Massilia litorea: one gene and its partner. The protein of the gene in region 1 interacts with the protein of each later gene in a pairwise test. Links are inferred from orthologs where the notes say so. Each region holds a gene or a part of one and is shown on either strand. Other genes may lie near its edges. The genes, in order: ftsB and LPB04_RS01075.

The links.
Region 2: the proteins of ftsB (region 1) and LPB04_RS01075 interact in binary tests that used the Escherichia coli proteins (3 or more experiments, as listed by UniProt). The link is inferred for Massilia litorea from one-to-one orthologs.

What each region holds. Positions count from the first base shown.
Region 1 is NZ_CP062941.1:2,670,568-2,678,614, reverse strand. Bases 5,030-7,909 are described here. They hold ftsB (cell division protein FtsB), read right to left. Parts: upstream 6,711-7,909; coding sequence 6,348-6,710; downstream 5,030-6,347. Other genes in these bases: eno (phosphopyruvate hydratase), read right to left, coding at 6,769-7,909; LPB04_RS11895 (helix-turn-helix domain-containing protein), read right to left, coding at 6,077-6,343; LPB04_RS11900 (DUF3224 domain-containing protein), read right to left, coding at 5,434-5,838; LPB04_RS11905 (ArsR/SmtB family transcription factor), read left to right, coding at 5,074-5,427; LPB04_RS11910 (SRPBCC family protein), read left to right, coding at 5,030-5,087. Also shown: Hsp33 family molecular chaperone HslO, read left to right, coding at 1-514; LPB04_RS11935 (acyl-CoA thioesterase), read left to right, coding at 529-954; LPB04_RS11930 (hypothetical protein), read right to left, coding at 951-1,256; LPB04_RS11925 (Dps family protein), read left to right, coding at 1,452-1,958; LPB04_RS11920 (hypothetical protein), read right to left, coding at 2,023-2,445; LPB04_RS11915 (methyl-accepting chemotaxis protein), read right to left, coding at 2,716-4,359; more of LPB04_RS11910, read left to right, coding at 4,620-5,029; more of eno, read right to left, coding at 7,910-8,047. UniProt on the Escherichia coli protein: Essential cell division protein. May link together the upstream cell division proteins, which are predominantly cytoplasmic, with the downstream cell division proteins, which are predominantly periplasmic.
Region 2 is NZ_CP062941.1:258,307-266,467, reverse strand. What follows is about bases 1-2,994. They hold LPB04_RS01075 (cell division protein FtsQ/DivIB), read left to right. Parts: upstream 1-1,080; coding sequence 1,081-1,908; downstream 1,909-2,994. Other genes in these bases: ftsA (cell division protein FtsA), read left to right, coding at 1,920-2,994; LPB04_RS01080 (D-alanine--D-alanine ligase), read left to right, coding at 129-1,076; murC (UDP-N-acetylmuramate--L-alanine ligase), read left to right, coding at 1-123. Outside these bases: more of ftsA, read left to right, coding at 2,995-3,152; cell division protein FtsZ, read left to right, coding at 3,302-4,498; LPB04_RS01055 (peroxiredoxin), read left to right, coding at 5,009-5,512; LPB04_RS01050 (DMT family transporter), read left to right, coding at 5,629-6,471; lpxC (UDP-3-O-acyl-N-acetylglucosamine deacetylase), read left to right, coding at 6,562-7,497; LPB04_RS01040 (DciA family protein), read right to left, coding at 7,658-8,128. UniProt on the Escherichia coli protein: Essential cell division protein. May link together the upstream cell division proteins, which are predominantly cytoplasmic, with the downstream cell division proteins, which are predominantly periplasmic. May control correct divisome assembly.

The DNA of each region.
Region 1 (8,047 bases):
CGCGACCGTCATCGAAAACTACATGCTGCGCTCGGAACAGATGGACACGAAATTGTGGCTGGCGGCCGACGACAAGGTCTCGCGCGGCCTGCTGCTGCAGAAGCTGCCGCGCCACAGCGGCAAGGACGACCAGACGAAACAGGCCACCGAAGAGGAAGACCTCGAGACCTGGAACCGCGCCGTGGTACTGGGCAGCACGCTGAAGCAGGAAGAACTGCTGAGCACCGATATCGAGACCCTGCTCAACCGCCTGTTCTGGGAAGAGACGATTCGCGTCTTCGATCCGCAGCACCCGCAGTTCCACTGCAGCTGCACCCGCGAGAAGGTCGGCAACATGCTGAAAATGCTGGGCCAGCCGGAAGTCGAATCGGCCCTGGCCGACCTGGGCGAGCTCGGTATCAACTGCGATTTCTGCGGCAAGCACTACGCCTTCGACAAGGTCGATTGCGCCCAGCTGTTCGCTACTGCCACCACGGCCGACGCCCTGGTGCCGCCTGGTGAAATCAAGCACTAAGAGGATCCCTGACGATGCGCGACACGCCCCGCTCCGCCTTCCCCCACCTGCTCGCGCTACCGACGCGCTGGATGGACAACGACAGCTACGGGCATGTCAACAACGTCAACTACTACAGCTTCTTCGACACCGCGGTCAATCGTTACCTGATCGACCGCGGCGTTCTCGACATCCACAGCGACGACATCGTCGGCTTCGTGGTCGAAACAAGCTGCTCCTACTTCAGTTCGATCTCCTTCCCCGACCTGATCCACGTCGGCGTGCGCGTGGCCAAGCTCGGCAATTCGAGCGTGCGCTACGAACTGGCCCTGTTCCGCAACGACGAGGCCTTGCCCTCGGCGGCCGGGCATTTCGTGCACGTGTATGTGGACCGGCGCAGCAATCAATCGGTGCCGATTCCGCCACGGGTGCGCGAGGTGCTGGCGAGCCTGGCTGCCTAAGTTCGCAGGTGCGCGATTTCCACTGAGCCCTTCTCGTCGAAAATCGGAGAAGACTGCGCCAGCCGGACCGCCGCGTCGAAGTCAGCGGCCGCGATGATGCAATAGCCGGACAAGGCGCTGCTGCTCAGCTTGGGGCCGACCAGCCGGGTCGCCACCTCCACACTGCCATGGCTGAGCGCGCCCCGGTCGACCAGGGCCGGACCCAGCTCGCTGAACCAGGCATCCCAGCGTGCGGGCACGTGCTGCGGCCCTTCCGCTTCCCCGATGGTCGCCCCTCGAAACACGATCAGAAATCTGTCCATGCCGTCTCCTCTGCGCTCCAGTAGTGTGCCTGCACCCGACCGTAACACAGGCCATCTGATGGTGACGCACGGAGCGATGTCCCGGGATTGAAACGGGGCAGCCGGTCAACCGATCCTCCGTCCGGTGCTAAGCTTGTTGCATTGTTAGCAGTGTTGCAGTTTCCGCAAACGCTGCCCCACCACAGGAGAACCGCAATGCATATGGATACCGGAATCAACACCGAAGACCGCGCCAAGATCGTCGAGTCGCTCTCGACCGTCCTGGGGGATGCCTTCATGCTCTACCTGAAAACGCACAACTTCCACTGGAACGTGACGGGGCCGATGTTCTCGACCCTGCACGTGATGTTCGAGGAGCAGTACACCGAGCAGTGGAACGCCCTCGACGACATCGCCGAGCGCATCCGCGCGCTGGGCCACTTCGCGCCGGCCACCTCGCGGCGCTATACCGAGCTGTCGAGTATCAAGGAGGAGCCGGACGTGCTGTCGGCCAAGGAAATGATCCGCCAGCTGGTCGACGGCAACGAAATCCTGGTCCGCACCTTGCGCGCAGGCGTGAAGGTGGCCGACGAGCTCGACGACTTCCCGACCGCCGACATGCTGACCACCCGCATGGAAGTGCATGAGAAGAACGCGTGGATGCTGCGCTCCTTCCTGGAGCAGGGTGCGGGATCGATGCAGGGAGATGCGTCGTCGGAGTAAGCGGCTGCCGTCCGCATTGAACGACAACGCCAACCCGCGCCGGTTGGCGTTGTCGTGTGCGCCCTCAGCGCTGTGCCATCCTTGAAGAGATCACCACCACCTGGGCCAGGCGGCGGTCCGGCACATAGCTCATCGTCATGTCGTCCCCGTACTCGCCCTGGTTGAACTGCATGGTGACGCTGCCGTCGCGCGAGACGAATTTGTCCCCGGAGACGGCGCGCAGGCGCATCGGCTTCTGGTCGTCGATGCGCGCGTCGATGTAGCGCGAAGACGTCTGCACTTTCATGTGCCAGCCGTTCGACATCGCATACGACCCGCTGATCTGGCTGGCCTTGTCTTCCGTGATGAAGGCGGCCGGACCGGGGGCGCTCACCTGCACGCTCGGTCCCGACTCGGCGTCGGGCTGTGGATAGGGCATGGTCCGGGCCGAAGCGCTACAGGCCAGCACGAACAGGGTTGCAGGAAACAGGAAAGAGATGGGACGCATGATTGTTCCTTTACGAAGCGGAATAGGCGTTCGGGAAGGACTGCGCGCCTTGCGTACATCCCCTCCCTCGGAATACCGCGATACGGTCTGAACGGATCGCGGATAGCCCAGTCTAGAGCAGCGCTTGCTGACAAAAAAGCACTACACGCTCGGTATCACGAAACAATCTCACTTCGTTTGAAGCCAGATTCTGACGAAATGAATCGCAAATTGGCATGCATATTTCAATTTTCGAATCATGAGGGGTCGAATCTGCCCCCCATCCCTGCCTCAGGCGGTTGCGGCGGAGGCGTGCGCCAGGGCCTGGCGCCCGCGCGGCGCCGGCTGGGTGCCGGAGTGCCGTGCGCCCTGCTGCGCAGGCTGAGCCGCGAGGCGGAAGTGCGACACCAGCTGTTCCAGGTGCGCCGACTGGTCCTGCATGCTGGCCGCCGCCGCGGCGGCTTCTTCGACCAGGGCCGCGTTCTGCTGGGTGGTCTGGTCCATCTGCAGGATCGCTTCGTTGACCTGGTCGATGCCGATGCTCTGCTCGCGGCTGGCGGCCGTGATCTCGGCCATGATGGCGGTCACGCGGGCCACGCTGGCCACGACCTCGCCGATGGTGGCGCCGGCCTGTTGCACCAGCGACGTCCCGGTGTTGACCTGGGCGACTGAGTCGCCGATCAGCCCCTTGATTTCCTTGGCGGCGGTGGCCGAGCGCTGCGCCAGGTTGCGCACTTCGCTGGCGACCACGGCAAAGCCGCGGCCCTGCTCGCCGGCCCGCGCCGCCTCCACGGCGGCATTCAGCGCCAGGATATTGGTCTGGAAGGCGATGCCGTCGATGACGCCGATGATGTCGACGATCTTGCGCGACGCGGTATCGATCGCGCCCATCGTGTCGACCACCTGGCCGACGATCTGGCCGCCGCGCACGGCGACGGTCGAGGCATCCTGGGCCAGCCGGTTCGCCTGCGTGGCGCTCTCGGCGTTCTGGCGCACGGTCGAGGTCAGTTCTTCCATCGAGGACGCGGTTTCCTCGAGCGCGCCCGCCTGCTGCTCGGTGCGGGCGGACAAGTCGAGGTTGCCGCTGGCGATCTCGGTCGAGGCGCCGGCGATCGCGCGGGTCCCGTGCTGCACTTCGGACACGACCTTGGCCAGGCCGTCGTTCATCGTGTGCAGGGCGCCCATCAGGTCGCCGACTTCATCGCGGCGCCGGCTGTCGAACTCGCCGCTCAGGTCGCCGCCGGCGACGGCTTCGGCGACCCGCACGGCATCCTTCAGCGGACGGGTAATCGAGCGCGTGATGGCCACGGCGGCCAGGGCGCCGAGTACCAGCATCAGGCCGTTGAGCAGCAGCGACAGGCGCGCGCGGTGTTCGAAGTCGGCGCGGATCGCGACCGTCATGCGGTCGATCGTCTGCCGCTGCAAGGCCAGCAGGTCCTGCAGCGCGGCCGAATAGGCCTGGGCGGCAGGATCGAAGCCCTCCGTGTACAGGCGCTCGGCGGCGGCGGCGTCGCCCGCTTTCTTCGCGTCCATCACCTGCACTTTCAAGGCCTGGTATTTGGCGCGCAGCGACTTGACCGTCGCCAGCTTCGCCTTTTCTTCCTCGGAAGTCAGCAGCGGCTCGATCTGCTTGATCAGTTCAGTGGAGGTGGTCACGCTGTCGGCAATGGTCTTGGCGAACACGGTGCTCAGGGTGGTGTCGGTACTGCGCGCGATCAGCGAAGTGCGGGCGATCGCAGAATATGTCATCGTGTTCCAGCTCGAGACCAGGCGCTCCTTGGTCAGCGGCACGGCCATCATCTCTTCGGTAGCCTGGGCGCCGGCACGCGCTGCGAACAGGGCGGACGCGGTGGCAATCGTGGCGAGTATCAGGATCAGTGCGAACGCAAGGGTAAGCCGGGTGCCGATACGCATGTTATTGAAAAAGTGATTCATGGGTCAGTCGTCTCTTTCTTGATTTCTTATAAAAACTTGCCATTGATTACCGCTGTAGGACTGGTCTTACGCAAATAAATATACCTTGGGGTGGAAGGAGAAGTCGATCAAATATCGTTTCTGAAAGGAAATTGTTACATGAAGTTGCTCGCTTGCAACAGAGCGCCCGAGGTTTTATGCGATGCGCATGTTCTTGCGCTCCGCATCAAATCATGCAACCATCCGGTTGCATTACTACCCAAATCAACAGGAGACCCGTGATGGACACGACCAGCCCCACTGACCGCATCGAACGCAGCATTGTGATCAAGGCGCCGCGCGCGCGCGTCTGGCGCGCCCTCGCCGACGCCGCCGAATTCGGCAGCTGGTTCGGCGTGAAGCTGGAAGAGGAGGCCTTCGTGGCCGGCCGGCCGGTGCGCGGGTACATCACCCACCCCGGCTATGAGCACCTGCGTTTCGAAGCCCGGGTCGAGCGCGTCGAGCCGGAGCAATTGCTGTCGTTTTACTGGCACCCGTATGCGATCGATCCCGCGGCCGACTACACGCAGGAAGAGCCGACGCTGGTGAGCTTCACCCTGGAGGACGGTCCGGAGAACGGCACCCGGCTTACCGTCGTCGAATCCGGTTTCGACAAGCTGCCGCCGCAACGCCGCGACGAGGCCTTCCGCATGAACGGCGCGGGCTGGGATGCGCAGGTGATCAACATCGCGCGCCATGTTGCCGGCTGAGAGGGAGCAAAAGGGCCTGGCCGAGGTGTTCGCGGCGCTGGGCGATCCGACCCGGCTGCAGCTTGTTTCCCTGCTCTGTGCCGGCGGCTTGCTGTCGATCGCCCAACTCAGCGCCGGTACGGCCATCACCCGCCAGGGCGTGACCAAGCACCTTCAGGTACTGGCCGAGGCCGGCCTGGTGCGCGACCAGAAATGCGGACGCGAGCGGCGCTGGCAGCTCGCCCCCGAGCGTATCGACGAGGCGCGGCGTAGCCTGGACGCCATCGGCCGCCAGTGGGAGCGCGCGCTCGGACGGCTCAAGGCCTTCGTGGAAGCGGACAGCCCGGACGGGTCCGCCTGACGCGTGTCAGGCTTGCGGCAGGACGTAATCGAATTCGTAGAAATGCTTGCGCTCCTCGATCCGGATGCGCATGGTGCCGGCGATGCCGGCCAGTTCGCCGGTGCCGGAATCGGGCACGACCGTGATCGACAGCGCCTGCGCGCCGCGCGCCATCGTGCCGGTATGCTGGACGACGAAGCTGCCGCTGCGTCCCTGCAGCTTGCCGCTCACGCGCTCGATGGCGACATAGCCGGCCGAGCCTTCGGTGGTCGTCATCGCCGACAGCATCTCGCCGACGCCCTGCCCTTCGAGTTCGCCATGGTAGTGCTTGTCGATCGCCATGCGGCCGGTCGTGACCCCGTCGCGCACCTCGGGCTGGCCCTGCGGGATGACGGTCACGTCGAACGGTCCTGCGGCGTGTTGCTGGCTCATGGTGGGCTTCCTTCTCGTTGGTGAAGAGATAGCGAACATTCTAGGCCAATCCGGGCGCTTTGCGGCCTTGAATCGACAAGGTGCTGATCGGACCAGTGCAGGGCCGCTGGCTGATCCCGCTGAGGTTGAACGCGTGGGCGGCCGAGCCGCCCACCCTACGGGTGCTATGACGAGACCCGTAGGGTGGGCGGGTCTCCCGCCCACGCGTTCAACGCACAGTGGAGCGGCCGCGAAATTTTCAGTGCGCCGCGCCCGGCATATGCAAATCGATCACCTTCATGATCGCCAGGGTGACGGACATGCTCATTTCGCCGCTGGCGAAAGCATGGCGCAGATCGGCCTGGGGAATGCCGGCGGCAGCGGCAAGGTGGGCCGTGCCTTCGGCGCGCGCGGCGACGGCGAAGGCGTCGAGGAGGACGGCCGGATCGCCGCTCTCGAAGGCGGCCGCCAGGAAGGCCGACAAGGCCTCGAGCGTCGCCAGTTGCGCTGCAGGATCGGTATTCATGGGTTCAATGCGTCGCGGCGGAATCGTGTCCGCCCTTGCCCGCCTTCGGCTCCGGCGGTGGCGGCGGGACGGTCATCGATTCGGTCGGCTTTTCGTCCTTGCGCAGCACCTGCACGAAGATTTCGTTCTGCTTGATCATGCCCAGTTCCAGGCGCGCGCGTTCCTCGACGGCGCCGGTGCCTTCGCGCAGGTCGCGCACTTCGGATTCGAGCTTGGCGTTGCGTGCCTTGAGCTTGTCGGTGTGGATTTGCGCCAGTGTGACCTGGTCGGTCATATCGGCGACGGCCAGCATGCCGCCCTTCCCCAGCCACAGGGGATACTGGATCAGCACGAGCAGTGCGGCGAGAACGAGCGTAATGATGCGCATGGAGACAGATCAGGAACGCGGGCCGCGCCACGATGGCCGGCCCGCGGAGTACGACAGATTACTTCAGATTATAGAAAGCGTCACGGCCAGGATAGCTGGCGACGTCGCCGAGGTCTTCCTCGATACGCAGCAGCTGGTTGTACTTGGCCATGCGGTCCGAACGCGACATCGAACCGGTCTTGATCTGCAGGGCGTTCAGGCCGACTGCGATATCGGCGATGGTCGAGTCCTCGGTCTCGCCCGAACGGTGCGAGATGACGGCCGTGTAGCCGGCGCGCTTGGCCATTTCGATGGCGGCGAAGGTCTCGGTCAGGGTGCCGATCTGGTTGATCTTGATGAGGATCGAGTTGGCGATGCCCTTCTGGATGCCCTCTTTGAGGATCTTGGTATTGGTGACGAACAGGTCGTCGCCGACCAGCTGCACGCGCTTGCCCAGGGCAGCGGTGAGCGTGGCCCAGCCTTCCCAGTCGCCTTCGTGCATCGCGTCCTCGATCGAGATGATCGGGTACTTGTCGCACCAGGTGGCGAGCATGTTGGTGAAGTCGGTCGCGGTCAGCTGCAGGCCTTCGCCTTCCAGGTGGTACTTGCCGTCCTTGTAGAACTCGCTGGCGGCGCAATCGAGGCCGATGGCGATCTGGGTGCCGGCTTCATAGCCTGCCTGCTCGATCGCCTGCATGATCAGCTTGATCGCTTCTTCGTGGCTCGAGACCGAAGGCGCGAAACCGCCTTCGTCGCCGACCGCGGTCGACAGGCCCTTCGCGTGCAGGATTTTTTTGAGCGTGTGGAAGACTTCCGCGCCGTAGCGGATCGCTTCCTTGAAGCTTGGCGCGCCGACCGGGATGATCATGAATTCCTGGATGTCCAGGTTATTGTCGGCGTGTGCGCCGCCGTTGATGACGTTCATCATCGGCACCGGCATCTGCATCGCGCCCGAACCGCCGAAGTAGCGGTACAGCGGCAGGCCCGCTTCTTCAGCGGCGGCCTTGGCCACGGCCATCGACACGGCCAGCATCGCGTTGGCGCCCAGGCGGCTCTTGTTCTCGGTACCGTCCAGGTCGATCAGGGTGCGGTCGAGGAAGGCCTGTTCGTTGGCGTCCAGGCCCATGATGGCTTCGCTGATCTCGGTGTTGATGTTCTCGCAGGCCTGCAGCACGCCCTTGCCGAAATAACGCTTCGGGTCGCCGTCGCGCAGTTCGATCGCTTCGCGCGAACCGGTCGACGCGCCCGACGGCACGGCCGCACGGCCCATCACGCCGGATTCGAGCAGGACGTCGCATTCGACGGTCGGATTGCCGCGCGAGTCAATGATCTCGCGGCCGATAATATCAACGATAGCA
Region 2 (8,161 bases), 2.4 Mb from region 1 along the record:
GCCGAGATGCCGGCCGCGATCCTCCAGGCAGTCAAGGACGGCGACGTCGTGCTGACCATGGGGGCGGGCTCGATCAGCGGCGTTCCCAACATACTGACTTCTGAACAAAAGGTAGCATCGTGAGCGACATCATCACCAACTTCGGCAAGGTCGGCGTCCTGTACGGCGGCCGTTCGGCCGAGCGCGAAATTTCCATCCTGTCCGGCACCGGCGTGCTGCAGGCCCTGCAGAGCCGCGGCATCGACGCCCACGGCTTCGACCCGGCCGAGCGGACGCTGGCCGAACTGGCCGCGGAAAAATTCGACTGCGTCTTCATCGCGCTGCACGGCCGCTACGGCGAAGACGGCAGCCTGCAGGGCGCCCTCGAACAGCTCGGCATTCCCTACACCGGCAGCGGCGTCATGGCGTCCTCCGTCGGCATGGACAAGATCACCACCAAGATCATCTGGCTGTCGAAAAACATCCCGACCCCGCGCTACGCGACCGTCGCCCCGGGCGACGACCTGGATAAAGTCGTCGCCGAACTGGGCCTGCCGCTGATCGTCAAGCCGCCGCTCGAAGGCTCGACCATCGGCATCACGAAAGTGGAAAAGGCCGAAGAGTTCGAAGCTGCCGTGGCCCTGGCCGCGGGTTTCGACGAAGTCATCCTCGCCGAGGAATTCGTCACCGGCCGCGAGTTCACGGTCGCCGTGCTCGGCACCGGCAAGCATGCGCGCGCGCTGCCGATCGTCGAGATCGTGGCTCCGCAGGGCAACTACGACTACCAGAACAAGTATTTCACGGACGACGTCCAGTACCACTGCCCGGCGCAGCTGCCGGATGCACTGACTGCCGAGATCCAGAAGCACGCCGTGGACGCCTACCGCGCCCTCGGCTGCGAAGGCTGGGCCCGGGTCGACGTGCTGGTACGCGAAAGCGACATGCGTCCGTTCCTGTTGGAAGTCAATACTTCGCCGGGCATGACGGGCCACTCGCTGGTGCCGATGGCGGCGCGCGCGGTGGGTATCAGCTATGAAGACCTGTGCGTCGAGATCCTGCGTTCGGCGCGCTGCAAGATGGTAAAGGCACAAGGCTAAAAGAATGTGGCATGACGTACGCGCCCTCAACGCCACCGCCAGCACGCTGCTGGCGGCGACGCTGCTCGCCGGTATCGCGAGCGGCGTGTGGTGGCTGTCGCAGCGGCCGATGTTCACCTTGCGCGAAGTGCGCATCGAGAGCTTGTACAAGATCGACCTGAAGCACGTGAACGAACTGACGGTACGGAACAGCGTCCTTGGCAAGATCCGCGGGAATTTCTTCACGACGGACCTGGAGCAGGTGCGCACGACCTTCGAGGCGGTGCCCTGGGTACGCCGCGCAACGGTGCGCCGCGAGTGGCCGAACGGCCTCATCGTGGAAGTGGAAGAGCACGAAGCGCTCGGCACCTGGGGCGAAGGCCGCCTGCTGTCGGTGAAGGGCGATGTATTTACCGCCAATATCGCCGAGGCCGACGACGACCACGAACTGCCGGCCTTTGTCGGACCCGCCGGCAGCGAGAAGGATGTGCTGGCGCGCTTCTCCGAATTGCGCTCGTGGTTCGCGCCGGTGAAACTGGTGCCGCAGGAACTGGCGCTGTCCTCGCGTTACGCCTGGACCGTCAAGCTGGACAACGGCATGAGCGTGGAGCTCGGCCGCGAGCAGGACAAGAACACCGTCAAGGCGCGCGTGCAGCGCCTGGTCGGGGTCTACCCGCAGCTGGTCGCCCGGCTGCAGGAAGGCCGCATCGATACGATCGACATGCGCTACCCGAACGGGCTGGCGCTGTCCTCCGCGGCCTTGACTGTGCCGACGGATGCCACCAAGCCTGTGAAGGCCGCGGCGAAGAAGAAAACAAAAACTCCGACTAACAAGCCAACAAAGCAAATCTAAGCAGGCGAGCAATGACAAAAGACGCGAAAAACCTGATCGTCGGCCTCGACATCGGCACCTCGAAGGTGGTGGCGGTGGTGGCCGAGGTGATGTCCGACGGACGCCACGAGGTCATCGGCCTCGGTCAGCACGAGTCGAAGGGATTGAAGAAGGGCGTTGTGGTCAACATCGAGGCCACCGTCGAATCGATCCAGCGCGCGCTCGAGGAGGCCGAGCTGATGGCCGACTGCAAGATCCGCAATGTCTACGCAGGCATCGCCGGCAGCCATATCCGCTCCTTCAATTCGAGCGGCATGGTTGCGATCAAGGACAAGGAAGTCACGCAGACCGACGTCGCGCGCGTGATCGAGACGGCGAAAGCGGTCAACATCCCGACCGACCAGCAGCTGCTGCACACGGTGCCGCAGGAATTCATCGTCGACAACCAGGAAGACGTGCGCGAGCCGATCGGCATGAGCGGCATCCGCCTGGAAGTGCGCGTGCACATCGTCACCGGCGCGGTGTCGGCGGTGCAGAACATCGTCAAGTGCGTGCGCCGCTGCGGCCTGGAAGTGTCGGACCTGATCCTGCAGCCGATGGCCTCGGCCGACGCGGTGCTGACGAACGACGAGAAGGAACTCGGCGTCGTCATCATCGACATCGGCGGCGGCACCACCGACATCGCGGTGTTTTCCGACGGCGCAATCCGCCACACGGCCGTGATCCCCATCGCCGGCGACCAGATCACCAGCGACATCGCGATGGCGCTGCGCACGCCGACCGGCGAAGCCGAAGAAATCAAGCTGCGCTACGGCGTCGCCAAGCAGGTGCTGGCCGATCCGGGCGAGACCCTGGAAGTGCCGGGCCTGGGCGACCGCGGTCCGCGTTCGCTCTCGCGCCAGGCGCTGGCCGCCGTCATCGAACCGCGTGTCGAAGAGCTGTTCGCGATGGTGCACCAGGTGGTGCGCGAGTCCGGCTACGAGGGCGTGCTGTCGTCGGGCATCGTGCTCACCGGTGGCACCTCGATGATGCCGGGGATGATCGAGATGGCCGAAGACATGTTCCTGAAACCGACGCGCCTGGGCACGCCGGACTACCGCGGCCAGCTGGCCGACGTGGTCCGCAGCCCGCGCTACGCGACGGTGCTGGGCCTGTTGATGGAAGCGAAAAAACAGTATTTGCGGGGCCACATCGTTACGCGTCAGGATGGCTCGGTAAAGGCGGTGTGGCAACGTATGAAGGAATGGTTCTTGGGGAATTTCTAAGCAGCAATCGGCGCAGTCAGCCAAGCGTATTTGATTCGATACAAAACACATATTTTTTTATAATACTAAGCAGTATCCAAGCGCTAGGCCTGATACCCTTATGAGGTTTGGTGCATGGATAGTGCACTTTGAAAATTAGGAGTGACATCATGGAGTTCGATATGGTCGATAACGCAGCACTGGGAACGGTGATCAAGGTCGTCGGCGTGGGTGGTGCAGGCGGCAACGCGGTGCAGCACATGATCAACAAAGGTGTGTCGGGCGTCGAGTTCATCGCCGCCAACACCGATGCCCAGGCGCTGGCTGCGTCGAGCGCGAACAACATCATCCAGATCGGCGAGTCCGGCCTGGGTGCCGGCATGCGCCCGGAAATCGGCCGCCAGCTGGCCGAGCAGACCCGTAGCCGCATCGAAGATTCGCTGCGCGGCGCGCACATGGTCTTCATCGCTGCCGGCATGGGCGGCGGCACCGGTACCGGCGCCGCACCGATCGTGGCCGAAGTGGCGAAAACCATGGGCGCCCTGACGGTGGCCGTGGTCTCGAAGCCGTTCTCGTACGAAGGCCAGAAGTGCATGGACGTCGCCGAGGCGGGCCTCGAAGAACTGTCGAAGCATGTCGACTCGCTGATCATCATCCTCAACGAAAAGCTGGAAGACATCTACGAAGACGAATCGATGCTCGAGTGGATGAAGCATGCCGACGACGTGCTCAACAACGCCGTTGCCGGTATCGCCGAGATCATCAACGTGCCGGGTCACATCAACGTCGACTTCAACGACGTCAAGACGATCATGAGCGAGCAGGGCAAGGCCATGATGGGCACCGCCACCGCTTCCGGCGTGGACCGCGCGCGCATCGCCGCCGAGCAGGCCGTCGCTTCGCCGCTGCTGGACGGTATCGACCTGTCGGGCGCCAAGGGCGTGCTGGTGAACGTCACCGCTTCGCGTGGCCTGAAAGGTAAGGAGATCAAGGAAGTCATGGCTGCCGTGCGCGCCTTTGCCGCTCCGGACGCATCGATCGCACAAGGCATCGCCTACGACGACGAGATGGGCGACGAGATCCGCGTGACCGTGGTTGCCACGGGTCTGGGCAAAGCCAAGAAGATGCAGCTGGTGCAGCCGCAGCAGGTGCTGCGCACCGGTACCTACAATGCGCCGATGATGGCCGGCACGGCATCGGTCACCGCCGGCGTCACCATGGGCCACGCAGCGACCGGCGGCGACGCCGGCATGAAGCAGCCGGCCGTGTGGCGCCGCGAGCAGGCATCGGAGCAGGTGCAGGCGATGCAGCGCAATGGCGTCGAGACCTACGACATTCCGGCTTTCCTGCGTAAGCAAGCCGACTGAGCGTAAATCGTTTAGTTAAATACAACCGGGATCGGAGCTCGCGCTCCGGTCCCGGTTTTTTTATGCGTTCATCGATTGCGTCCGGCAATACCGGTAGGGTGGGCGGGTTTCCCGCCCACGCGCTGATCGATAACGGTTCCGGTATCGTGCCGGACGATCTCGCCGCTGACTATGGCCGCGTGGGCGGGAGACCCGCCCACCCTACGTCCCAGGATTTATCGATATAGGTCTCGCGCTCGCTCTTGCGGCTGCGCAGGCGCTCGATCGCCAGGCGCGTCGTGACCGTGACCAGCCAGGCTTCGGGCGACTGCACGCGATTTTTCGCATTCGCCCGGGCACTGCCGTGCCAGCGCAGCCAGGCGTCCTCGAGCCAGTGTAGAGCAGGGATGAGGACAAGACGCGCGGGCACCGGGTGTTGTGACAGCAGGGCGGGCGAAGCCGCGCCGTGCAAGCCTTGTGCGCATCAGGCATACTGGCAAGGTTTTCAAAATAACACCTGAGGATTAATCCATGACCATCAAGATTGGCGAGCGCCTGCCGGAAGGCACCCTGGCTGAATTCATCGAGACCGAAACCGAAGGCTGCTCGCTCGGCCCGAACGTGTTCCAGGTCGCCGACCTGGTAAAAGGCAAGAAGATCGCGATCTTCGGCCTGCCGGGCGCCTTCACGCCGACCTGCTCGGCCAAGCACGTGCCTGGCTATGTCCAGAACGCCGCCGCCCTGAAGGCCAAAGGCGTGGACGAAATCTGGTGCATCTCGGTCAACGACGCCTTCGTCATGGGCGCCTGGGGCCGCGACCAGAAATCGACCGGCATCGTGCGCATGATGGCCGACGGTAACGCTTCCTTCACCAAGGCCCTCGGCCTGGACGCGGACTTCTCGAAGCACAACATGGGCACGCGTTCGCAGCGCTACTCGATGCTGGTGGAAGACGGCGTGGTGAAACAGCTGAACGTGGAGCAGGGCGGCTTCGACGTCTCGAGCGCCGAAACGATGCTGTCGCAACTGGGCTGATTCCGGCTCCCCCGCATCACCCGACGGCGCTGCGGCGCCGTTTTCATTTTATTCCGTAGCCCATGCAAGCCCACGCACAAAGCAAAGTAAGCGGCAACCTGCGCAGCATCTACGCGATGCTGATCGCGGTCGTCATGTTCTCATTGATGGACACGGCGATGAAACTGCTCGCCGCCCACTATCCGGCGATGCAGGTCGCGGCCCTGCGTTCGCTGTCCTCGCTGCCGCTGGTCTGCGCCTATGTCGCCTGGCGCGGCGGCTTCTCGACCATGCTGCAGGTGAAGCCGGGCCTGCACCTGCTGCGCGGCGCGCTCGGCATCGGCATGCTGGCGCTGTTCGCATTCGGGCTGAAAAAACTCAGCCTGGCGGAAGCCTATTCGATCTTCTTCATCGCGCCCGCGCTGATCACGGCGATGTCGGTGTTCTTCCTGAAAGAGACCGTCGACCTGGCACGCTGGATCGCCATTTTCGTGGGCCTCGGCGGCGTGCTGGTCGTGCTGCGACCGGAAGGCGAGGGCATGCTGACCCTGGGCGGTCTCGCCATCCTGGCCTCGGCCGTCTGCTACGCCATTTCCGCAATCGCGGCGCGCGTGCAGGCGCGCACCAATTCCACGCGCCAGATGATGTTCTGGCTGATGCTGCTGATGGCGATCGGCGCGAGTACGCTGGCCGCGCCGAACTGGGTGGCGCTCGACCCGGCCCACGTCTGGCTGCTGCTCGGACTGGCGATTTCCGGCTTCTTCGGCCAGCTGGCGATCACGGAGGCCTTCAGCCACGGCGAGGCCTCGGTGGTCGCACCCTTCGAGTATTCGGCCCTGGCCTGGGGCGTGGCGATCGACTGGCTGCTGTGGCAGACCCTGCCCGACGAGTACACCCTGGTCGGGGCAGCGATCATCATCGGCAGCGGTATCTATCTGATTCGACACGAGAAAACACATGCGGAGAGCGAGCATCCGTAGTGTCGCCTTTGCGCATCGGTTAGCTCATCCATTGCCTCGCTGCAAGGGTCGAGTCCGGCAGCGATTTGCCAGCGACGATATAATCGGCTCATGCTCAAACAACGAACCATCAAAGAACTCGTGCGTACGACCGGCGTCGGGCTGCACTCGGGCCGCAAGGTCGAACTGACGCTGCGCCCGGCCGCGGTCGATACCGGCATCGTATTCCGCCGCGTCGACCTCGACCCGGTCGTCGAATTCCCGTCGAGCGCCGAGGTCGTCGGCGATACGCGCATGGCCTCGGTCCTGGTCAAGGGCGACGCGCGCGTCTCGACCGTCGAACACCTGATGTCGGCCTGCGCCGGCCTCGGCATCGACAACCTGTACATCGAAGTGACGGCCGAGGAAATCCCGATCATGGACGGCTCCGCGTCCTCCTTCGTGTTCCTGTTGCAGCAGGCCGGCGTGCAGGACCAGGCCGCGCCGAAGAAATTTATTCGCGTGCTGAAGGAAGTCGAAGTGCGCCACGGCGCGGGCAACAACGAAAAGTGGGCGAAATTGAAACCGCACGACGGTTTCAAACTCGACTTCTTCATCGAATTCAACCACCCGGCGGTGGACGGCACCATGCAGAACGCGACGGTCGATTTTGCGCACGTGTCGTATGTGCACGACGTGGCGCGCGCCCGCACCTTCGGCTTCATGCAGGACGTCGAGAGCCTGCGCGGCATGGGCCTGGCACGGGGCGGCTCGCTGGAAAACGCGATCGTGATGGACGAATACCGGATCCTGAATGCGGACGGCCTGCGCTACGACGACGAATTCGTGCGGCACAAGATTCTCGATGCGATCGGCGATTTGTACATGATCGGGCATCCGCTGCTGGCGGCCTACGAGGCCCATAAATCGGGGCATGCGCTGAATAACGACCTGCTGCGTGCTTTGTTGGCGCGGCCGGATGCGTACGAGATCGTGTCTTTCGATGGGGCGGCCGATGCGCCGGCCTCGTATGTCAAGCAGATGCACGAGGAATGGGCGCAGATGTGATTGGTGTGCAAGCGCCGTAACGCGTGGACATGCCCGGTGAACCCGTCATTGATGCCATTGGCATCAATGACCCCGTACGGTGTACCAGCGGCCGCAGTGTAACGTAGGGTGGGCTCCCCGAGCCCACGCGTTCACGGCCTGCACAGCGGCGGCAACGACCTTAACCGCCGCGCCGCTTAGCCGCCAATCTCTTGATCGCCGCCACCAGCGCCGCATTCTGCGGCGTATCCGGCAAACTGTCCCCCAACTCCTCGAAGGCATCGACCGCCGTCGGCGGCAACTCCAGCACCCGGGTTTCCACCTGCGGCGGCATCGCCCGCGTCACCTGCACCTTCAAACGCGTCGACGTCACCTGCCAGCCGCGTGCCAATAAAGTACTCTGCAATTTCGGCAGCTGCTGCTTCAGCCGCGCCGCCACTGCCGAGCTCGGCACGGCGAGGGTCAGCACGCCTTCCTGGAACGAGAGCACGTCGCAGTTGTTCGCAATCGCCGGCAAGGCCTGGCCGACATCGCGCTGCAGGTCGGCCATGCGCAACGCGGCCGGCAGCAGGCTGGCCATGCGGTCGTTCTGACGCAGGAAGCTTGTTGCCTCGAACGAGGTGGGGCGGTTGCGGGTGCCGTAGATATGCATCAAGGGAGACAATCGAGTGGACTACAAGGGCGC